One region of the Hathewaya limosa genome, then DNA from elsewhere that is predicted to be linked to it. Evidence: riboswitches for the same ligand, from Rfam matches in the RefSeq annotation. Region 1 holds a riboswitch; the other holds the start of a gene.
The links. A riboswitch is a leader RNA that binds a small molecule or an ion and turns the genes downstream of it on or off. The one in region 1 is predicted to bind fluoride.
Positions count from the first base shown of each region.

Region 2: it holds a riboswitch for fluoride, as region 1 does, so the genes downstream of both, QOZ93_RS06595 (cation:proton antiporter domain-containing protein) here and crcB (fluoride efflux transporter CrcB) in region 1, are expected to answer to the same signal.

Region 1 covers NZ_JAUSWN010000021.1:43,133-54,410, forward strand. The annotation lists gene QOZ93_RS11330 (S8 family serine peptidase) at 1-3,115, opposite strand, end outside; gene QOZ93_RS11335 (YhgE/Pip domain-containing protein) at 3,550-5,706, shown strand; gene QOZ93_RS11340 (YhgE/Pip domain-containing protein) at 5,754-7,922, shown strand; fluoride riboswitch at 7,987-8,045, shown strand; gene crcB (fluoride efflux transporter CrcB) at 8,081-8,458, shown strand; gene QOZ93_RS11350 (GNAT family N-acetyltransferase) at 8,542-9,060, opposite strand; gene QOZ93_RS11355 (5-methylcytosine restriction system specificity protein McrC) at 9,198-9,614, opposite strand; gene QOZ93_RS11360 (hypothetical protein) at 9,706-10,350, opposite strand; gene QOZ93_RS11365 (ABC transporter permease subunit) at 10,525-11,278, opposite strand, start outside.
Region 2 covers NZ_JAUSWN010000009.1:86,113-97,390, reverse strand. The annotation lists gene QOZ93_RS06610 (cold-shock protein) at 63-260, opposite strand; gene QOZ93_RS06605 (DEAD/DEAH box helicase) at 636-1,742, shown strand; gene QOZ93_RS06600 (ribonuclease III domain-containing protein) at 1,864-2,262, shown strand; fluoride riboswitch at 2,306-2,365, shown strand; gene QOZ93_RS06595 (cation:proton antiporter domain-containing protein) at 2,407-3,621, shown strand; gene QOZ93_RS06590 (methyl-accepting chemotaxis protein) at 3,887-5,614, shown strand; gene QOZ93_RS06585 (methyl-accepting chemotaxis protein) at 5,839-7,566, shown strand; gene cloSI (clostripain) at 7,828-9,312, shown strand; gene cloSI (clostripain) at 9,538-11,178, shown strand.

The DNA.
Region 1 (11,278 bases):
GTTTCTTTCCAACAGCTATTTCTTTTTGAATTACTTGAGTATTTAATATATTATCATTAACTATTAAGCTTATTATTCTAGTTCCTTTTTCTAAATCTAAATCGCAACTAAATACTCTATCTTTTTCCTTAAAGTTTGGATTTTCTACTTCAACTCCATCTATATAAACTTCAGGTTCACTAATAATTTTATCTTTATCAGGTTTTTTTAATCCAACACCTTTATCTGAGGCTGTCCATTTTAAAGTATATTTCTCTGTATCAGTATGGTCAGATGATATTATGGATACGTCTGGTTTTGTAGCATCTACCTTAACCGGCATATCAAAACTTTGAAGTTTAGCATTTTTAGCCACAGCTTTACTTGTAACTCTCATATAATATTGTCCATCAGGAGCGATTATATTTTTTCCAGTTTTTTTATCATAAATCTTTCCGTCCCATGCTAAAGATACTAACATTTCTCTGCCTTTTTCACTACATTCACTACTTTTGTGTACATTATTTTTATATCCACAGGTTTTTAAGAATTTCTTATTTTTATCTAAAATATCAACTTTAAGTTCTTTCAAGTTTCTAAAAATACACAAATTAGGAATAGCATGATCATAAAATCCATCACCATCTGGTGAAAATGCTATTTCACTAGGATCAATTACTATTTTTTCACTTTTATCATCCTTTGTTTTTCCTATAAGTGTATTAAAGAAAAATAAATTACTTGCAATTCCTGATCCTTTAAATCTATGATTTTCCCAAATAGGTCTATCTATATTTTGTGGTTCACCCCAATTTCCATAAAACCCTATATAAGGCACAGATAATGAGGGAACCCCTTTTACTTTAGAATCAAAGCTAATAAAACCTTCTACAAAATTATTTTTCTTAAATTTATAAGGAATTGTTAATTTAACCTTAATATTTGCAGTACTGTGTGCTTTTAACGTAACTTCTTTTCTTGAAAAACTTAATTTAGCACCTTCTATTTTTTGTTCACATGGCTTATCTTTTTGTTCTGTATAAACACTATTACCATTTATAGTATATTTTGTATCTTTATCTCCATAATTAGTCAAAGTTAAATTGAATCTTTTAATTCTTGATATTTCCCTTAAAGACACAGCTGAATTTTGATCTTCATCATTAGTTATTAAAACTCTATTCTTTATTGCCTTATCTACTTGTACTAATCCACCACCCTGACATCTTGGAGAATATGGTATAGTTCCATCTAATAGTACCTTAGCCGTATTAATCATATTATTTTTTATATATCTAGATAATTCTGAATCTTTTATATTTACATTATCATTTTTTAAAGCTTGTTTTATTAATGCTACTGAACCAGAAATATAAGGTGTTGCCATAGATGTTCCACTATATGTTGTATATTTATTATTATTTATAGTTGAAAAAATTTTCCCACCTGGTGCTGTAATTTCAGGTTTAAAATCCAAATTTGGTGTTGGACCCCATGAAGAAAACTCTGCCATTTTTTCACCTTTCAAATTATCTAAAACCACTATTTCATCTGTAAATTTTATTTTTATATTTTCTTTTGCTAAATTTGTTAATTCTTTTCCATAAAAATTAGTAGTAAATACACACGGAATAGTTATTTTATCACTAAGTAGCATAGGTACATATTCTTCATCACTATCTTTATTATAAATAATAACTCCTACTGCACCTTCTCTTTGGGCGTTTTTAGCTTTTTGTTCAAAATGATTTTTTCCTCTTTTTATAAGTGCTATTTTACCCTTTAGGTCTTTCTCTTTAAAATCATCTGCTTCTATGTTATCTTTATCCTCTTTATATTTTCTACCATATCCACAATCTATAAGCTCTACCTCTTGCTGTGGTTTAAATATTTTTATAGGATTTATTTCTGATGATATATATGGAATTTTATAGTCTTGTCCACCTTTGCAATACTCAATTACATTTTTTATATCTTTAATATTTTCACTGGCGGCAACTTGTATTGATTCCTTACCTAGACCCGGATTATCTAAAAGTTCTGTATCCACAACATCTTTTACTTTTGACCCATCTTCTTTCTTTGATGAAAAAGAAGCATTCCCTGCAGCAGCAACCACTATTACTCCTTTTTCAGTAGCCTTCTTTATAGCAATTTGTTCTGGGTCATTTTCATCTACAAATCCTCCATCTGCTCCTAAACTTAAATTAATTATATCTGCACCTTTTTCAACCGAATCTTCTATTGCTGCTACTATATCGTCACTAAATGCACCTTCTGCACCTTTCTCTGGGTTATTTGAGAATACCTTCATTGCAAGTAATTGTGCTTCTGGGGCAACACCTTTTATAGCTTTATTTTCAGTTATATCTTTTGTATCTCCATTTGCACCTGCAATCCCTGCAACATGTATTCCATGTAAACTACTAGTTCTATCTACAACATCTTGATTTTTATCTGCAAAATTATATCCATAAGGTATTTTATTAGTAAAGAATTTACCAGGATATGTAGGTTTAATATCTCCCTTTTTTATTTTAGCTCTTAAAGGATTAGTTAACTTCATATCTTTATGAGTATAATCTATACCCGTATCTATAATAGATATAACTATTCCTTCTCCCTTATAATTACATTCTTTCCAAACATTAGTTACTTCACATAATTCTTTTGCATAATTCATTGTTGGTTTATACATTCTAACTGGTCTAATTTTTTTAACACCAGGAATCTTTTTAATCTTTTCCAAATCCTTTTGATTAATTTCTGTACTAAATCCATTTATAAGATTTTTAAATTCATGTTTCACCTTAGCATGAACATCTTTTTCAACTTTTTTCTCTACAGATTTCCTGTTATTAAAGATTCCATCATAAGTTTCTATTGTTACTCTAATCTTATTATTATGCTTTTTAGCATAATTTTTCATATCTACATTGTTAACCTCTTCTTTTGATACATCATTAGTTTTTGTTAAACTAAGTTCTTTTTCTAATGCTTTTTTTCTTGTTATGTTTATTAGTTCATCTTTACCTAGAATATTTTCTGCTCTAACTAATGGAACATTAAGTACATTTCCACTAATAAACATAGTTAATGCTAAAGTTGTTATTAAAGTTTTTACTTTCTTCCCCATTGCTTTCCCCTTTTTTTCATTATTCTACATTTTTTAAATCCCATATAAATTTATCATGTAGTGTTTAACTTAACAATATTAATTGAAAATTGCGATTGTTAGGAGCTTATTTATTCACTTGTTAAATACTATAAAGTGCTATAATTCAATTTTTCTATATCTTGGGGATTTTACATTAGTGCCTTTTATAGCATACACTGATATTTTTAAATTTCTAATGTATTTATAACATTTTAAACACGTTTATTATTAGTAAGATAAACTTATATTATAGAGTTCTACATAATAAGTTTATTTTAAATACTTTATATGTTTTAAAAAAATATTTCAGATTTGTAAACAATGTGTGTTATTGTGTATTTTTTATTTTAATTCGACATTTTATTTGATAGACTATAGTGTAGACATTAAATTTAGTTGTCAGAGGTGAATATATGAAAAACGTTTTAAAAATTTTTAAGCGAGACCTTAAAAGTATAAAGAAAAATCCAATAACACTTTTAATAGTATTAGGAGTTTGTTTTCTTCCTTCTCTTTATGCTTGGATAAATATCGCTGCTTGCTGGAACCCCTACGAAAACACCAGTACTGTTCCTATAGCCGTAGTAAATAATGACAAAGAGGTATCAGTAAAAGGTAAGAAAATAAATGTAGGCAGTGAGGTTATTACTGAATTAAAGAAAAATAACGTGTTGGATTGGAAATTTGTAAATTCCAAAGATGCCAATATGGGTGTAGTAAACGGTACATATTATGCCATGATTGAAATTCCAGAAGATTTTTCAAAAAATTTAACTAGTATTCTAGATAAGGATGTACCAACAAAACCTACTATAACTTATAAAGTTAATACAAAATCTAATCCAGTTGCAGGTAAAATAACAGGAGTTGCTAAGAATGAAATTGTAAACAATATAACTTCTAATTTTATAGACACAGTAAATAAAACAGTTTTTTCTTCCTTAAATAATGCAGGTAAAAAAGCTGACTCTAACAAAGATAGTCTTTTGAAGTTAAAAAAAGGTATCATAGAATTAAATAATAATATGTCTTTAGTTAATAATGTCTTAGAAAGTGTTAGTAATCATGCAACTAACTTAAATCAATTTACAACAGATTTAAAAAAGTCCATGCCTTTAATGAGTAATGGATTAAAAGGAATTGAACAACAGTCAATTAATACCAAAGGATTAATTACTAATATTCAAAATGACTTAAATAAATCTTTTGATAACACTCAATTGATTTTAAATCAAATTCAATCTGAAAATAGTAGAACTAAAAATTTAATTGCAACTTTAAACAATTCTACTGGAGATACTATTTTATCAACTTCAAACAATATTATATTTGAAACAAGTACAGGAATAGATTCTATAATAGGTAGTATTACATCCCTTGTGGACTACTTACAACATATTAATAAGTTAGATAAAAATATATCAGATATGATATTATCTTTAAATAAAATTAAGAGTTCTTTAACCGAAGAAAAAAAACATTTAAATGATCTTCAATCAAATATTAGTACAACTAATGGATTAAGTAAAAATACATTAAATTCAATAAATAACTATGCAAATGATGTACAAAATCAAATATCTAACACAATGAGAATGTATACATCAAATGTAAAACCTGCTTTAAATAATGTAACAAATGGTTTAGTAAATTCAACTGAAAGTGCTTCCTCAATTTTAAAATGTTCTGAAGGAGTATTTACTCAAATAGATAATCTATTAAACTCATCATCTACAGGAAGTAAACTTACTGCAGATACAGCTAAAAACTTAAATTTAAAGCTTCAAGAATTTAAAGGACTTATTGGAAAGTTAAGCACTGAACTAAAAAAAGTAGATGATACTGATTTAAGCAAAATTGTATCAATACTTCAAAGTAAACCAGAATTAGTAGGTGATTTTGTTGCAAAGCCATTTAACTTAAAAGAAGAATCCATATACAAAATAGAAAACTATGGTTCTGGAATGGCTCCAATTTATACGACACTTTCATTATGGGTTGGTGCTTTAATATTAACTTCATTATTTAAAACTGATATTGCAGAATTTGAAGGTAGTGAAAATATAACATTAAAAGAACAGTACTTTGGTAAAATGATGTTCTTTACATTTATAGCTATGGTGCAAGGATTTATAGTTGCATTAGGAGATAAAGTATTATTAGGTGTACAAACTTCAAATGTATTACTCTTATTATCCCTAGCTATAGTATCATCTTTTACTTTCTCTGTTATAGTTTATACCTTAGTTTCATTATTACGTAACGTTGGTAAGGCACTAGCAATTATTCTATTAGTTATTCAAATTGCAGGTTGTGGTGGAAGTTATCCTATACAAGTTGATCCATTATTCTTTAGAATATTACAACCTTTATTCCCATTTACATATGCAGTAAATGGATTTAGAGAAGCTGTAGCTGGACCTCTTGCTAGTAAGGTTTTAGTAGATTTTCTAGCATTATTTGCTTTTGCTATAATCTTTATATTACTAGGCTATTTCCTAAAAACTCCGTTACATCCTCTAGTAGATAAATTTGAAACTAAGTTTGAAGAATCAGGTATATCAGAATAAAGTTCTTCAAATAACATTAATTACTCTAAAATCAGAGAGGTGAACGTATGAAAAAAGTATTTAAAGTTTTTATAAACGATTTGAGAAACATATCTAAAAATTGGGCGGCAATTATAATATTTTGTGGATTATGTCTACTTCCATCGCTATATGCTTGGGTTAATATAAAAGCATGTTGGAATCCATATGCTAACACAGGAAATTTACCTGTTGCCGTTATAAATAATGATGAAGGTACCACATTAAAAGGAAAAACTATTAATGTAGGAAATGAAGTAGTAAAGCAATTAAAGAAGAATAAATCTATAAATTGGAATATTGTAGATGCTTGGCAGGCTAATTACGGTCTTAATGAGGGAAAATATTATGCATTAATTGAAATCCCTAATGACTTTTCAAGTAAGCTTACAAGTTTAACAACTTCTAATCCTATTAAACCAAATATAACTTATAGAGCAAATGAAAAATTAAATGCTATTGCTACAAAGATAACTAATGTAGCAAAAAATAAATTAACTGATGAAATAAAAACTAATTTTGTATCTACAGTTAATAAGGAAGCTTTTAATTATTTAAATAAATTAGGTGGAGAATTACAGATCAATAAACCACAAATTATTCAATTAAAAGATTGTGTTGATTCTGCAAAGAAAAACTTAGATGATGTAAAAAAACATATAAATGATGCAAATTCTAATGCTGAAAGTTTATCAAAGTTTTTAAATGATGTTCAAAATAATCTACCTAAAATAACTGAACAGATAACTAGTTTACAAAACACAACAGAAGCTAATAAATCATTAATTTTTGCAACTAGACAAAGTATCAACAACTTAGCAAATGACTTTAAAAATGATGCTATAAGAATGCAAGGTATTAACGATCAAATTAATTCCTTAATTCAAAGTCTTAAATCTATAAATAACAGCACTATTTCTGTTGGTGATCAAAAACAGCTTATAAGTAAAATAGAGCAAAATATAAATTCATTAAATTCAACATTAAATAATTTTGTAGCAGCATTACAAGCTCTAAATAAAGTTAAACCTAGTTTAGTTATTCAAGGTTTTATAGATTCAGCGAAGAATGTACAATCTTTATTAAAAGATGAATCAAATAAACTAAGTCATATTGAAGACTTAATAAATAAAAATAATTTAAAAGATAATAAAGACAATGTAAATAAACTTATAAATGCTGCTTTAGATGTTAATAATCAAATATACAGTAGAGTAAATAATACTTATAATATGCTTTATTCTAGCTTATTACCTACTATAAACAATATTTCTAATAATTTAGCTGAAGGTACAGATGTAGCAAATTCCATATTGGAAGCTAGTAAATCATTAGTTCCTCAATTAACAGCGCTTAATACTTTTGGTTCTGCAAATACTTCACTTGCATCTAATGAAGCTAAAAAATTAATAACTAAGTTAGAGGATTTCCAAAAGCAATTAGAAAAATTAAAGGATAAAACTAAAGACTTAAATGGTAATAACTTAGATAAAATAGTTACTTTATTAAAGAAAAATCCTAATATGGTATCAAACTTTATATCTTCTCCAATAGAAGTTAAAGAAACTGAAGTATATGATGCTGGTATATTTGGAGTGGCTTTAACACCATTCTATACAGTATTAGGTATTTGGGTTGGTGTATTACTAGCCTCTGCTTTACTTTCTGTGGAATCTGAAGAATATATAGATGGAGAAAAAATAAACTTCCTTCAAAGACACTTTGGAAAAATGCTATTATTTATGTTCCTATCTTGTATTCAAACTTTAATAGTTACAATAGGAGATAAACTAGTATTGGGAGTACATCCTCAAAATATGATGTTAATGATAGGTATAGCATTGCTTACTTCTCTTACATTTACCATTATGATATTTACCTTAGTATCTTTATTAGGTAACATTGGTAAAGCCGTTGCAGTAGTTATTATGGTATTCCAAATAGCTGGTTCTGCTGGTATTTATCCAATACAAACAAACCCTAAAATCTTCGGCATTTTACAGCCACTATGGCCATTTACATATGCCATTAACGGATTTAGAGAAGCAATAGCAGGTCCTCTTTGGAGTGATGTTATGAAAAATATTTCTGCATTACTAATTTTCTGTGTTGTATTTTTATTATTAGGCTTATTGAAAAAATCATTACACAAACTAAATGAATTTATGGAACATCAATTTAAAGAATCAGGACTTTAAGAGTATTATTTTTAACGTAAAATTTCTCTGAATTGTATTCACATTTTTCATTTTATGGAATATAATTTTTATAGGTGATGGGGTTCACCTTAAACTGCTTATGCTAACGACTCCTACTTTTTAAGGTAGGAGTCGTTATTTTTTAGGAGGGATTTTTTATGCAAAAACTTTTTTATGTAGGTATTGGTGGATTTTTAGGTGCTTTAATACGTTATCTTATTTCAAATACCTCAACTAAGCTTTTAGGAACTAAACTACCATATGGAACCTTAATAGTTAATATTTTAGGTGGTTTTCTTATTGGGCTTATAATGGGCTTAAGTATGAATAAAAATTTAATATCTCCAAATCTAAAACTATTTTTAACAACGGGCGTTATGGGTGGACTTACCACATTCTCAACTTTTAGTTATGAAACTGTAACACTTTTTAATAATGGAAGCTATATATTAGGTGTTATTAACATCAGTTTAAATCTATTTTTAAGTCTTATTGGTGTTGTTTTAGGCCAATTTATTTCTCATCTTTTACTATGAAATTTAGTTTAAATTTATATAATTTTTTATAAACTAAGAAAGGAAGCAACCACTATACATAGTAGCTACTTCCCTTTTATTATTTATATTAAAGTACTTATATCTTCCCAGACATAAGAAATTTCCACCATATTTATACCACCTATATTAACTATCTTATTTTTATCTTTTATACCACCTATATGTTTATAAAAGTTACTAGCATCATTTTTAGCGAAGGTCCATAAAATCATACTCTCAGCACCTAAACTTTGCAATTTTGAAGCTACTTCCTTTACTAATAATTTCCCAATACCCTTTTTCTGATAATCTTGACGAACATATAACGTATATAATGTGCTATCAAATTCACTTCCTTCTTCGTTAATGGATGCAGAAGAAAATCCAATAACTTGTCCATTTTCATCCTCTGCAAGAAGCATAAATTCTTTTGTATCTTCATTTTGAAAAAGCCTTTTATTCCACTTGTCTACCTGTTTATCATAAGATCTATTTCCAAGATATTCATTAGCAATTATATTTTTATAAGCACTTTTCCAAGTATCTACATGAATTTTTGATATATCATAAACATCATCTTTTTCAGCCTTTCTAACTATCATTTTATTATCTCCTTTTTAAATTATATAACTGTATTTCTTATATAAAATTTTAAAAAGCTACTATATTAATAAGCTATAATAGTTTATAACATTATATCATAATTTACAGAATATTGAGATATCAATTTTAAAATTTTCTATAAATAAACTTTAGAATTAATATTTATATCTTTAATAAAATTTTTCAATGATTTTATAGTTGATTTTTCATTTTCAAGATTAACTGAATATACCTTGATTTTTTTATTTCTATCATGTTCTAGAACCCAAGATTCCAAACATTCATTAGCATTATCTACTCTATCATTATAAGGATATGATAATACAACTGTTTCAACATTAGGATATCTAGTAAGATAAGCATACATTTGATAAAAATCTTCTCTTTTAACTCCATGTCTATTATATAAACTAGATATCGATTTCCACTTTGTATCAATTATTATACTCTCTATTCCACATTTTGCAATAACTATATCTGGCTTAAGTTGAAAAACTCCTGTATTTTTCTTTTCATTTACTAAAAGTTTATACTTAGAATGTCTAAAATTTATATTGCCTTTAACATATACATATTCTAAATACGGTGCTTTAGTTAATTCTTTTTACAATTTATTAGCAAAAAGAGAAGATCTAATTAACCCTTTATACCTTCCAAATTGTTCCGTTAGGCATTTTATAAAGCATTCCTGAAACTTTCTCTAACACTTTTCCAGTTTTCATATCACGCTTAATAATATATTCATGATATTCTGGGTCTTCAACCCATTGTGAAAAATAAAGGACATCCTCATCCCTGTATAATAGAGTTTCCGTATCTTCAATTTGAATTTCTTTTTTTACTGGCCATACAATTTCATATATGCCATTATTCTCCGACCTTCCCAAAATCAAAGGAGAAGAATCTAAAATTAAATTATAACAATCCTTCACAGTTGATAACGGTATTTCAGCAATTTCTTTTAGTTTATTACTTTCGGGTAAATAGTGGTATATAAAAATTTTTTTTAAATTAAAATCCACTACTAAAATTCCAAATTTTCCATTATCCCAAATAGGCTTATTAACATATACATTTGCTTGTGTATTAAAAGGTTTATAAACTTCCCCATCTGGATAATGAATTAAATAACATTCCGTTCCTTGAAAATAATGTTCTTCTTTAAATATTTCTTCTACCTCATACAAATCACAACCATTATCATTAACACCTACATACCATTCATCTGTACCTTCTGCTGGTTCAATATATATCTCAGGAATTCCATTCAGCCTCTTTATTTTCTCCATAAAATCACCTCTTCTTACCAAATATTCTAACTTTATTATATATTTAATTTTGCTTATATTCTATAATACCTTATAATATTACTTTAAAATATTTTATAAAATAAAAAAATGTATTAGTAGAGAAACTTTGATTTCTTACTAATACATTTTTGCACTTTCATGCAAAACCATATCTTAAATTTGTTTTTTATTAAATATAATAAGGGAAACTCCTACACATAATAAAGTTAAGAAAACAGTTATACATAAACTATTTATACAACTTGTCCACGAATTATTCTTCATAATTTCTAAATTGTTAGTTACTAAAAATATAGGATTAAACTTTTTAAAGCTATTAATTATATTTAAGAGAAATAATGTACCTAAAGTAGATACCACCAATAATAATCCTCCATAAATTCCTCTAATTAAAATATTTGAAAATATTATAAGACTTAATAGAAATACTCCAAATATCCAAATACAAAATGAAGATAATAAAAGACCACTGGAATTATAACTTCCAAACAAAAATAATGTGTATATCCAATTGATTATAACTGAAATAATAAGTCCAATTGTCCATAAAATTATAGAACTAAAAAATTTAGATAGTATTATTATATTTCTAGAAAGTCCTTTAGATAAAAGATTAATCAGTGTTCCTTTTGATAGTTCATTTGAGATATTTCCACTAAATATAAGTAATAGTAAAATTGACCCCATTTGTGTTATGTTTTTAAATAGCTGCATATAAGCATCATAAAAAGTTGGTGTAGGTATAGTTATTTTAATTCCTCCAGATTCTAAGCTTTTAAAAATCTCCGGTGATAATTTGGCTGTTAAGGGACTTAGAAATCCTATAAAGAAAAATACACATAGGAATATTAATACTTTATATGTTCTTATTTGTTCAAGAATTTCTTTTTTAGTAAAAGCTATAAAT
Region 2 (11,278 bases), on a different contig from region 1:
AACTAATAATAAATTAAAAAGACCTAAAGAATTCTCTTTAGGTCTTAACTTTTCTAAATTAATTAGATAGTTTGGATGTTTTCAGCTTGAGGTCCTTTAGGTCCTTCAACTACTTCAAAAGTAACGTTTTGACCTTCTTCTAAAGTTTTGAATCCTTCTTTTTGGATTTGAGAGAAATGAGCGAAAACGTCTTTTCCTTCCTCAGTAGTGATAAATCCAAATCCTTTTTCTGCGTTAAACCATTTAACTGTACCTTGCATGTTTCGTACCTCCGAAATTTTTATTACTTTAATTCGTGGAAAATAAATACTTAATAAAAATTTCAGAATGTATATAAATAAGTTAATTTCTTAGCTCTATATAATCCTAAAAATGTTATTCATAAATAATTTATTTTTGAATCAAAGTTGTTTACTTAACCTATTATATACTATATAAAAAATAGTGCAAGTGTTTTTTTAATATTTTTATAAAAATATTAAAAATAAAAATTATTTTGGGGTATTATTAAGGGATTTAACATTAAAATTTTTATATAATCTTTATAAGGGAAACATTGATAGTTATTGAGATAATACTTATAATAAGATATAGTTACTTAAAAAATATACAAGTCGAAAGGTAAATAATAAAATATGAAATTTAATGAAATGGGAATTAGTGAAGATATAATAAATATATTAAAAAAAGAGGGAATTAATGAACCAACCAAAATTCAAGAAAAAAGTATTGTAAGTATAAAAGAGGGAAATGATGTTATAGCAGAGGCACAAACTGGTACTGGTAAAACCTTAGCGTTTTTATTACCTATGTTTGAAAATATGTCTTCTGATATAAATTTTGTTCAAGGACTTATAATAACACCTACTAGAGAACTTGCAATACAAATTACTGAAGAGGCTAAAAAATTAACTGAAAGTAAAAACTTAAATATCCTAGCCGCATATGGAGGAAAGGATATAGGTTCACAGCTAAATAAATTAAAAGGAGATATTCATTTAATAATAGCAACTCCAGGAAGGTTATTAGATCACCTAAAAAGAAAAACTATAAGTTTATGTAATTTAAAAACTTTGGTTTTAGATGAGGCAGATCAAATGCTCTACATGGGATTCAAAAATGAAATTGAAGAAATTATAAAATATACACCTTCTAAAAATCGTCAGACTCTTTGTTTTTCTGCTACCATGGATTCAAAGGTAAAAAAATTAGCATATAGATATATGAATAATCCTAAGGTTATAACAATAGATGAAGATCAGGTTACGCTTAAAAATATAGAACAGTATGTAGTTGAGACAACAGATAGAAATAAAAGAGACGCATTGTGTAAAATTTTAGATAAAGATAATGCATTTATGGCTATTATTTTCTGTAGAACTAAAAGAAGAGTTGACGAACTTGAGGAGTTTCTTCATCAAAAAGGATATAACTGTACAAAATTACATGGGGATTTAACACAAGCTAAACGAGAAAGAGTTATGAAAGATTTTAGAAACTTAAAAATACAATATTTAATAGCAACAGATGTAGCTGCAAGAGGATTAGATGTAAATGGTGTTACCCATATATATAACTATGATATTCCAGAAAATACAGAGACATATATACATCGTATAGGAAGAACAGGAAGAGCTGGTGAGATGGGAAGAACTTGTTTATTTATAGATCCAAAAGATAAATATGTTTTAGATTTAATAGAAAAAGAAATTGGATTTGATATTTCAAGAAAAGAAATTTAGAAATTACATATGTTATATAGTTAGATTAATAAGAAAATTTACCAATGACTATTCATTTTATGATAAAATATTAAGTATGTAGCTAAAAATATATAAATAATCGAAGTAGGAGTCAAGAAGTATGTATAGAATCATTGAAGAATTAAAAGAAAAAAATATATTGGTAAATTCATTAGTATATAGTATAAGAGAAAGAGAAAAAGAACGAGAATTTGAAAAATTACAATTTATTGGAGACAAGATTTTAGGATGTGAAGTATCTACTAAGTTGTATGATATGTTCTCTTTTGCTGATAATAAAATTTTAAATGAAGAGTATAGAAATGTTATAAATAATGCATCTTCTATAGCTAAACAATTAAAGATAGATAGAGTTTTAAAGTTTAATGGAACATTAACAGATAATATGTTAGCAGATTCTGTAGAAGCTATTTTAGGAGAATTGTATTTAAAAAATAAAAAGATTGAATTAGATAAAATAGTAGATTATATGATTTTTAAGGGATTAAAATCTAAATAAAAGATTGATTATTTCTATGAAATATTATAAAATAATAAAAAATTGTATAATAGGCGATGGAGTTCGCCTTAAAGTGCTTTTAGCTAATGACTCCTACCCAAATTTTAGGGTAGGGGTTTATTTTTTTTGAAAGGAAGGAATTGTATGAATTTATTTATGAATTTATTTCTTATAATAATAGGTTTATTGTTTATAGGAATATTAGCTTTTTATGGGGGGGAATTAGTAGAGCGTCTAAAGTTACCATCGCTTATAGGAATGATTATTGTAGGAATGGTGATTGGTCCATCTTTTATAGATATAGTTCCTAAGGTAACAATTAAAATATCTCCGTATATAAAGGACTTAGCATTAGTTACGGTTCTTTTTATAGGGGGATTAGGTATCAGTATGGAACAAATGAAAAAAATAGGAAGGCCAGCTATTTTGTTAAGTATAGTTCCAGCTACTTTAGAAGGACTTACTATAGCTTATTTTTCAACTATTTTTTTAAAATTCTCTTTTGTGCAAGGTGCCATATTAGGATTTATTATAGCTGCAGTTAGTCCAGCTGTATTAGTACCATCAATGGTTTCATTAATAGAAAAAAAGATAGGAGAAGATAAAGCAATCCCTCAGATGTTATTGGTTGGTGCCTCAGCAGATGATACTATAGCTATAACGTTATTTACTACTTTTTTAGGAATTTATATTGAAAGTAGCAAGGGGCAGAGTATTTCAATATTGAATCAGGTAATTTTAATACCTATAACTTTAATTTTAAGTGTAGCAATAGGTTACATAATTGCTAAATTAACAAGAATAATTTTTATGTACATAAAAATGGATATGTTAAAAGTTATTATAACCTTTTTAGTATGTTTATCAATGAGAGAGATAGAAAATTTATTACATATATCACTTTTTAATTCATTACTTACTATAATGATATATGGGTTCTTTTTAAGAAGTTATTTTAAAGATACTGCTAAAATTATATTGAATTATATGAATAAAATTTGGAAAGTAGGTAAAATATATTTATTTGCTTTTGTAGGTATGGCTATAAATCCTATGTTAGTAGGAGAATATCTTGGAATTGGTCTTAAGTTACTTTTAATATCATTAAGTATAAGATCAATAGGCGTATTAATCTCTTTAATAGGTACAGAGCTAAATGTAAAAGAAAGGATATTTTGTGTTATAGCATATTTACCTAAAGCTACAGTTCAATCAGCCAAGGCAGGTATACCACTTCAAATGGGGGTTTTAGGTGGAGAAATAATGCAGGCTATAGCAATTCTAAGTGTATTAATAACTGCACCTATTGGGTCCATAGGAATAAGAATAACATCTAAAAAGTTTTTAAAAAAACTTTAAAGTAAAATAAAAGCTGATTTATGTAAAATAAATCAGTATTTTATTGTGAAAAAATAGTTCTCTATCTTGAGAAGTTAATTTATATTAAAGAAAAGATTTAAGATAAAAAAAAGTAAATAAAATTTGTGATAAAAATTTAAAAATTTAAAAAAATAATAAAATTTTGATATAATTATATTTATGAAATTTGGTCTTAAAAGGATAAGTACAGAATATATTAAGTTTTGACCAAGATTATAAAGAGTAATTAAAGGGAGATGGGTGAATGAAAGTAAGTATTAATGATTATAAGGTAAAGACAAAGATCTTTATACTGTGGGTCTGTATGGCTATTTTCATTTTCTTAATAGGAATAGTGGGATATTCTAATATAAAGAAAATGGGAGCTAAAATGGATGAATTATATGCAAAAAATTTGGTGTCCATACAACTTTTAAATGAGAATAGAACACGTGCTAGAAGAATCGGAATGGATACTTTTAATATAATGATGTCTAATGGTAAAAAAGATATACAAGAGAAATTAATAAATGATATTGATGAATCTAATAAAATCTTTAATAATAACTTAAAAGAATATGAGGCAACTAAGTTAGATAAAAAAGAAAAAGAATTATTAGGTGAAATTAAAGATAAATGGAACGATTTTCAATTGAAAAATCAGCAAATAATAGATTTAGAAAGTAAAAATAACCTTAAGAATAAAGAAGGTGAAATTCAAGAAACTAATCTTCTGTTTGAAGGTTTTCAAGAAAAGCTAAATGAACTATCAGAGTATAATGTAAATGAGGCTAAAAGAATTGATGAGAATAACAAAAAAGAGTGTAAAGATGCAGTTAGATTTTTTTTAATCTCAATTTTAATCTCTATTGTTATGGGAATATTAATTATGAAGATTATTTCTAATAGTATAAGCAAGCCAATAAGTAAATTAGTAAAATATCTAGATATTTTAGCAAAAGGAGATTTTTCTAAAAAACTGGATTCTAATTTAATTAATAGAAAAGATGAGGTTGGAGTATTAGTTAATTCTATAGGTATAATGCAAAAATCAGTAAGTGAAATTATAAGTAATGTATTAAATGAAACTGAGCTTGGAGAAAAAATAAGTAAAGATGTTGAAAGAAATATAGATGAATTAAATAAAAATATAGAAGACACGTCATCTACTACTCAAGAACTATCAGCAGGTATGGAAGAAACAGCGGCTGCATCTGAGGAAATGAGTGCAAGTTCTGTAGAAATTCAACAAAATATACAAGGTATTGCAAAAACAATGCAAGATGTTAAAGAAAAGGCAATTAAAATTAAAGAAAAAGCGGATAAAGTAAAATTAAGTGGAGAAGAATCTAAGGGTCATGCACTTAAGATCTATAAAGAAAACCAAGAAAAACTTGAAAAGGCAATAGAGAAATCTAAAAATGTTGAAAAAATAAATGTCTTATTAGAGGCTATACTTGCTATAACAAAACAAACTAATTTATTATCTTTAAATGCAGCTATTGAAGCAGCGAGGGCAGGAGAAGCAGGAAAGGGATTTGCAGTAGTTGCAGATGAAGTAAGAAAACTTGCGGAAGAATCTAATAATACAGCTAATGAAATTAAAGTAATTGTAAAAGATGTAATAGAATCAGTGGATAACCTTTCAAATAATTCGAAAAATATTCTACAGTTTATTGATGAAAATGTTTTTGAGGATTATGATAGTTTTATAAATACAGGGGAAATGTATAGTAATGATACAAGTGAATTTTATAATATGGCAGAAAATTTAAATGAAGTAACCGATGAATTGAATTCTTCAGTTAAGAATGTTATGGAGGCTATAAATAGTGTAGCTGTAGCATCTAATGAAGGAGCAGAAGGTGCTACCAATATAGCTCAAAAATCATCAGAAGTTATGGAAAAATCTAATTATGTATTAGATAAAACTGAAGAACTAAAAGGCTCATTGGAGAAATTATCTAAGTTAGTGTCCAGTTTTTCAGTATAATATTTATAAGTGATAAACATTTTAGGGTATTCAATTAAAGAGAATACTCTATTTTTTTATTTTCATAAGTTGTTTAATAAAGTATATTTTTTTAGTTTAGTTAATAAAATATTCTTATATATACATAAACTTTCAATAAAAACATAAAATTTGCAAAAGTATTATATATTTTTATTAATGGACGAATAAATAATATAGTTTAAATATACAAAGGGGATGACAGCATGAATTTAAATGTTATTAGTAATTTAAAAATTAAAACAAAGATTTTAATACTTTGGGCAATCATGACGTTTTTTATTATTTTAATTGGATTTAGTGGATATTTAGATATTAGACATATGAGAGGGCAGATGAAGGATTTGTATAATGAGAATTTAATATCTGTACAGGTGTTAAATGAAAATAGAACTTTTGCTAGAAGGATAGGAATGGATACAGTAAATATTTTGTTATATAATGATAAAAAAGATATTCAAAATAAATTAATTGAGGATACTAAAAAAACAGAGGCTAAGTTTGAAAAAAATTTAAAGATTTATGAAAATACAGGAATAGATTCAGAAGAAAAAGTTCTGTTAACACAAATAAAGAGTAAATGGAATAAGTATGAGGAAGAAAGTAAAAAAATAATCAATTTAGCATTAAGTAATAAAGTAAAAGATGGATTTAAAGAGGGACAAAAAATAAATGATATTTTTGAAGACTTTCAAGGAAATTTAAGAAAGCTTGCAGAATATAATATGGAAGATGCTAAAAATATAAATAAAATAAATGATATTGAAAGTAACAAAGCTATTTTAAATTTTTTAATTATTGTATTAATTTCGGTTATTATAGGAATAATTATTACTTTCATAATTTCCATGAATATAGGAATGCCTATAAAAAAGGTTGTGGAGCATCTAAAATTATTAGCTGAAGGTAATTTTTCTAAAATTTTAAATTTAGATAGTAATAGAAAAGATGAAATAGGCGATTTAACTAAATCTATAAATAAAACTCAGCAATCTGTAAGAGATATAATAAAAAGTGTAGTACAAGAAACAAATATAAGTACTAGAGTAAGTAAAGAAGTAGAGGAAAATATAGATGAATTAAATAAAAACATAGAAGATACATCATCTACTACTGAAGAGTTGTCAGCAGAAATGGAGGAAACAGCAGCATCTGCTCAAGAGATGAGTGCCACATCTGTAGAAATACAAGATAGTATACAAAGTATTGTAGATAAAATGCAAGAAGTTAACGGAAGAACAGAAGAAATTAAAGAAAGAGCAGAAATGTTAAAGATTAATGGAGAAACATCTAAGAACAATACATTTAATGTTTATAAAGATAATGAAAAAAAATTAGCAAAAGCTATTGAAAAATCAAAAGATGTTGAGAAAATTAACATATTGTTAGAGGCTATTTTATCTATAACAAAGCAGACAAATTTATTATCTTTAAATGCAGCTATTGAAGCAGCAAGAGCCGGAGAGGCTGGTAAAGGATTTGCTGTTGTGGCAGAACAAGTTAGAAAACTTGCTCAACAATCTAATGAAACAGCTAATGAAATTCAAAAAATAGTAAAAGATGTAGTTGAATCTGTAAAAAATCTTTCTGACAACTCAAATAATATCTTAAAATTTATTGATGATTACATTTTAAAGGATTATGATATGCTTATTAATACAGGCGATAAGTATAGTGAAGATGCCGAATATTTTAATGAGGTTTCCAATCAACTTGAAGATATATCATCAGGGTTGAATTGTTCTATTAAAAATGTTATGGATGCTATCAATAGTGTAGCCATTGCTTCAAATGAAGGTGCAGAAGGAACTACTAATATAGCTCAAAAAACTTCCAAAGTTATGGAAAAATCAAATTATGTAGTAGAGAAAGCACAGGAGTTAAAAGAATCGGCTTATAAATTATCAGAGTTAATTTCTAACTTTTCGGTATAAATGAAGAAACTAAAAAAGATATAATTATAGTGAGTTATAAAAAGATCTATTTTTCTATAAAATGTATCCTATGAAGTAGACAATTTAAAAAAAGTCTATTTCATGGGATTTTTTATGTGTATGAAATATTTATAAAATCATTAAAAAAATAAAGGAAATTAAGAAAATTTGTATAATTAATATATAAAATTTAAAATTTTAGGGGGAAGGAATATGGTGAAAAAGAAAAAGGTATGTATATTATTTGTACTATTTATAGTTATGACATTTATGCAAAGTATTATAGTAATGGGAGATGAAATGAATAAAGATAAAAAATTAACTATTTTATATTATTGTGATGCAGATAATGACTTAGAAGAAGATTTATTAAATGATATTGAAGAAATGAAGAAAGGATATAATAATAATACTAATTTAAATTTAATAGCTTTAGTTGATAGAAGTCCAAGATATAGTTGCAATCCAGTTGTTTTAGGTGAAGATTTTGATGATACAAGGCTGTATAAAATAGAACATAATAGTGTAGAAAGATTGGATGGAGGAAATGAATTTCCCGAAATAACATTAAATTCAAATTATGAAGCTAATATGGGAGATCCAGAAACATTAAAAAAATTTATTAATTATGGAAAAGCTAATTATAAAGCAGATAAATATGTTCTTATTATTTCTAATCATGGCAATGGTGCTAAGGATAAAAAGAAGAAAAAATTAAGTAAGGCAGTTTGTTGGGATGATAGTCATGATGATGGAAATGGTTCAGATTGTCTTTATATCGGGGAAATCTCAGATTATTTGACAGAAGAACAATCTGTTGATGTTTTAGTTTTTGATGCATGTTTAATGGGAACAGCAGAAGTTGCATATCAATATAGACCTGGAAATGGAAACTTTTCAGCTGATGCCATGATAGCATCTAGTCCTAGAGTTTGGGCTGAAGGCTTTAAATATGACAAGATTTTTTCAAGAATAAAAGGTGGAAAAGGGTGTAGTGAGGAGGAAGATTTAACTTTGGGAGGAAAGGAGCAAACATTTGATCCATCCACAATTACAAACGAGCAATTAGGAGCTTTATTTATAGAAGAACAAAGAGATGCATTAAAAGAAAAATGGAGAAATGATCAACAATTAAGTTACTATGACTTGAATAAAATGGAAGAGGTTAAAAGATCAGTAGATGAACTGGCTGTAAATCTTAGTAGTGAAAATAAAAAAGAACAGATTTGTAATTTAAGAGGTAGAAAAAGAAAAACAACTTTGATTCATTATTTTGATAAAAGTGATGAAGATGATTGGTGTAAGTATCCATATTTCGATTTATATGATTTATGTGAACAAGTGTCAATTAATAAAAACTTTAATGAAATAACTCAAAAATTAGCGTTAAAAGTTATGAACAACATAGATAATATGATAGTATACTCTTTTAGTGGAGACTTATTTAAAGGAACTCATAAATTTATGGAAGGTAAGAATGGAATAAGTATATTTTTCCCTGATGGAGATGGAGAAATAATAGAAGAATATACAGGATATAAATTTACTCATTGGGAAACACAAGGTTGGTATAATTCTATAGATACTAGAAAAGTTGGAATAGAAAATTCTTATGGAAAGTTAAAGTGGTGTCAAGATGGACGAAATTCTGAAATAAATAAGGTTGGAAATTGGTTTGAACTTTTAGATTCATGGTTCGATAAGACAAATAATAAAAACGGAGGGGTAAATCATTATCAATGGTAATATAGAGTATAAATTTGTAAATTTAAGTATAAATTTGTATGAAAATAAGTTGTATTAATTTTAACAAAAGTACTTTACAAAAAGTTAACACTGCATTAAAATATATAACATAAATACTAAAAAATGTATGAAATTAAATAAAAAACTAAGGATAGTGCTTTAATATTATAAAATTAAGTTGTTACCAAATTAAAATTAAATATATAAATTTTGGAGGGGTATATTATGTTAAAAAAGAAAATATCAATGCTTTTAGCGGCAACCTTGGTAACAGTCACATTTGTAAGTAGTAAACCTGTAAGTGCAAGTCCAATTGTTAAAAATGAAAATGTTAACCCTAAACAACAAGTACAAGTGGTTAACAATGAGAAACAAGCTAAAGAAGCTATTAACAAAAGTAAAGGACAAAAAGTAACTATCCTATATTATTGTGATGCAGATAATAATTTAGAACCATATTTATTAAATGATATAGAAGAGATGAAAAGAGGATATAATAATGATCCTAATTTAAATTTAATAGCATTAGTGGATAGAGCAAAGGGATATAGTAATGACAGCAAAACATTGGGAGAAGATTTTACTGATACACGTCTTTATAAAATAGAACATAATAGTACGAAAAGATTAGATGGTGGAAAAGAATTTCCTGAAATAACAGTAGACTCAAATTATGAAGCTAATATGGGAAATCCAGAAACACTTAAGAAATTTATTGATTATGGAAAAGCTAATTATAAGGCAGATAAATATGTTCTTATAATGTCTAATCATGGTGGTGGAGCAAAAAATAAACCTAATATGAAAAAGGAATTGAGTAAAGCAATTTGCTGGGATGATGATGCTCCAAATTCAGCAGAAGGCAAAGATGATTGTCTTTATATGGCTGAGATATCAGATAATTTAACAGAAAAACAATCTGTTGATGTTTTAACTTTTGATGCATGTTTAATGGGAACAGCAGAAGTTGCTTATCAATATAGACCAGGTAATGGTGGATTTTCCGCTGATACCATGGTAGCAGCAAGTCCATCAGTTTGGGGATATGGATTTAAATATGATAATATTTTTTCAAGAATAAAAGCTGGTGGAGAGACAAGTTATGAAAGCGATAAGACATTAGGAGGAAGAGAACGTTGTTTTGATCCAGCAACAATTACAAATGAACAAATAGGAGCTATCTTTGTAGAAGAGCAAAGGGATTCTACAAAATATAGAAATGATCAACAGTTAAGTTTTTATGATTTAAGTAAAGTTCAAGGAGTTAAAAATTCAATAGATAAATTATCCGTTAATTTAAGTAAGGAAAATGAAAAGGATGCTCTTGAAAAACTAAGAGGTAGTAAAAAGAATATATCTTTAATACATTATTTTAATGAATATGAAAGAGATAATGATGGTACATCATTAGAAGAAAATTTATGGATACAATATCCGTATTTTGACATATATGATTTATGTGAACAAATAACAAAGAGTAATGATTTTAGTAGACATACTAAAGAATTAGCAAGCAATGTTATGAAAAATGTAGATGACATGGTTGTTTACTCATTTGGTCAAAGGGCATACGATGGTAAAACCGGTTTTAAAGAAGGAAAAAATGGATTAAGTATATTTTTACCAGATGGTAGCAGAAGACTTAGAACAAGAAAAGGGTATATACCACATTGGGCATTTCAATATGGATATAATGCAATAGATACTCAAGCTTTAGTACAAAATGGTGACTATGGAAAGTTAAGTTGGTGTAGAGATGGAATAGACCCTGAGATAAACAAGGTTGGAAATTGGTTTGAGCTTTTAGATTCTTGGTTTGATATAAATAATGATAGTAGAGGTGGATTAAACGGCTATCAATGGTAATATAGAGTAAAATTTGTTTATAACTGAATAAAGACATAATATATAAAGCACTGTAAGAAATTTTTTACGGTGCTTTATTTTATATAAAAACAATAATAAA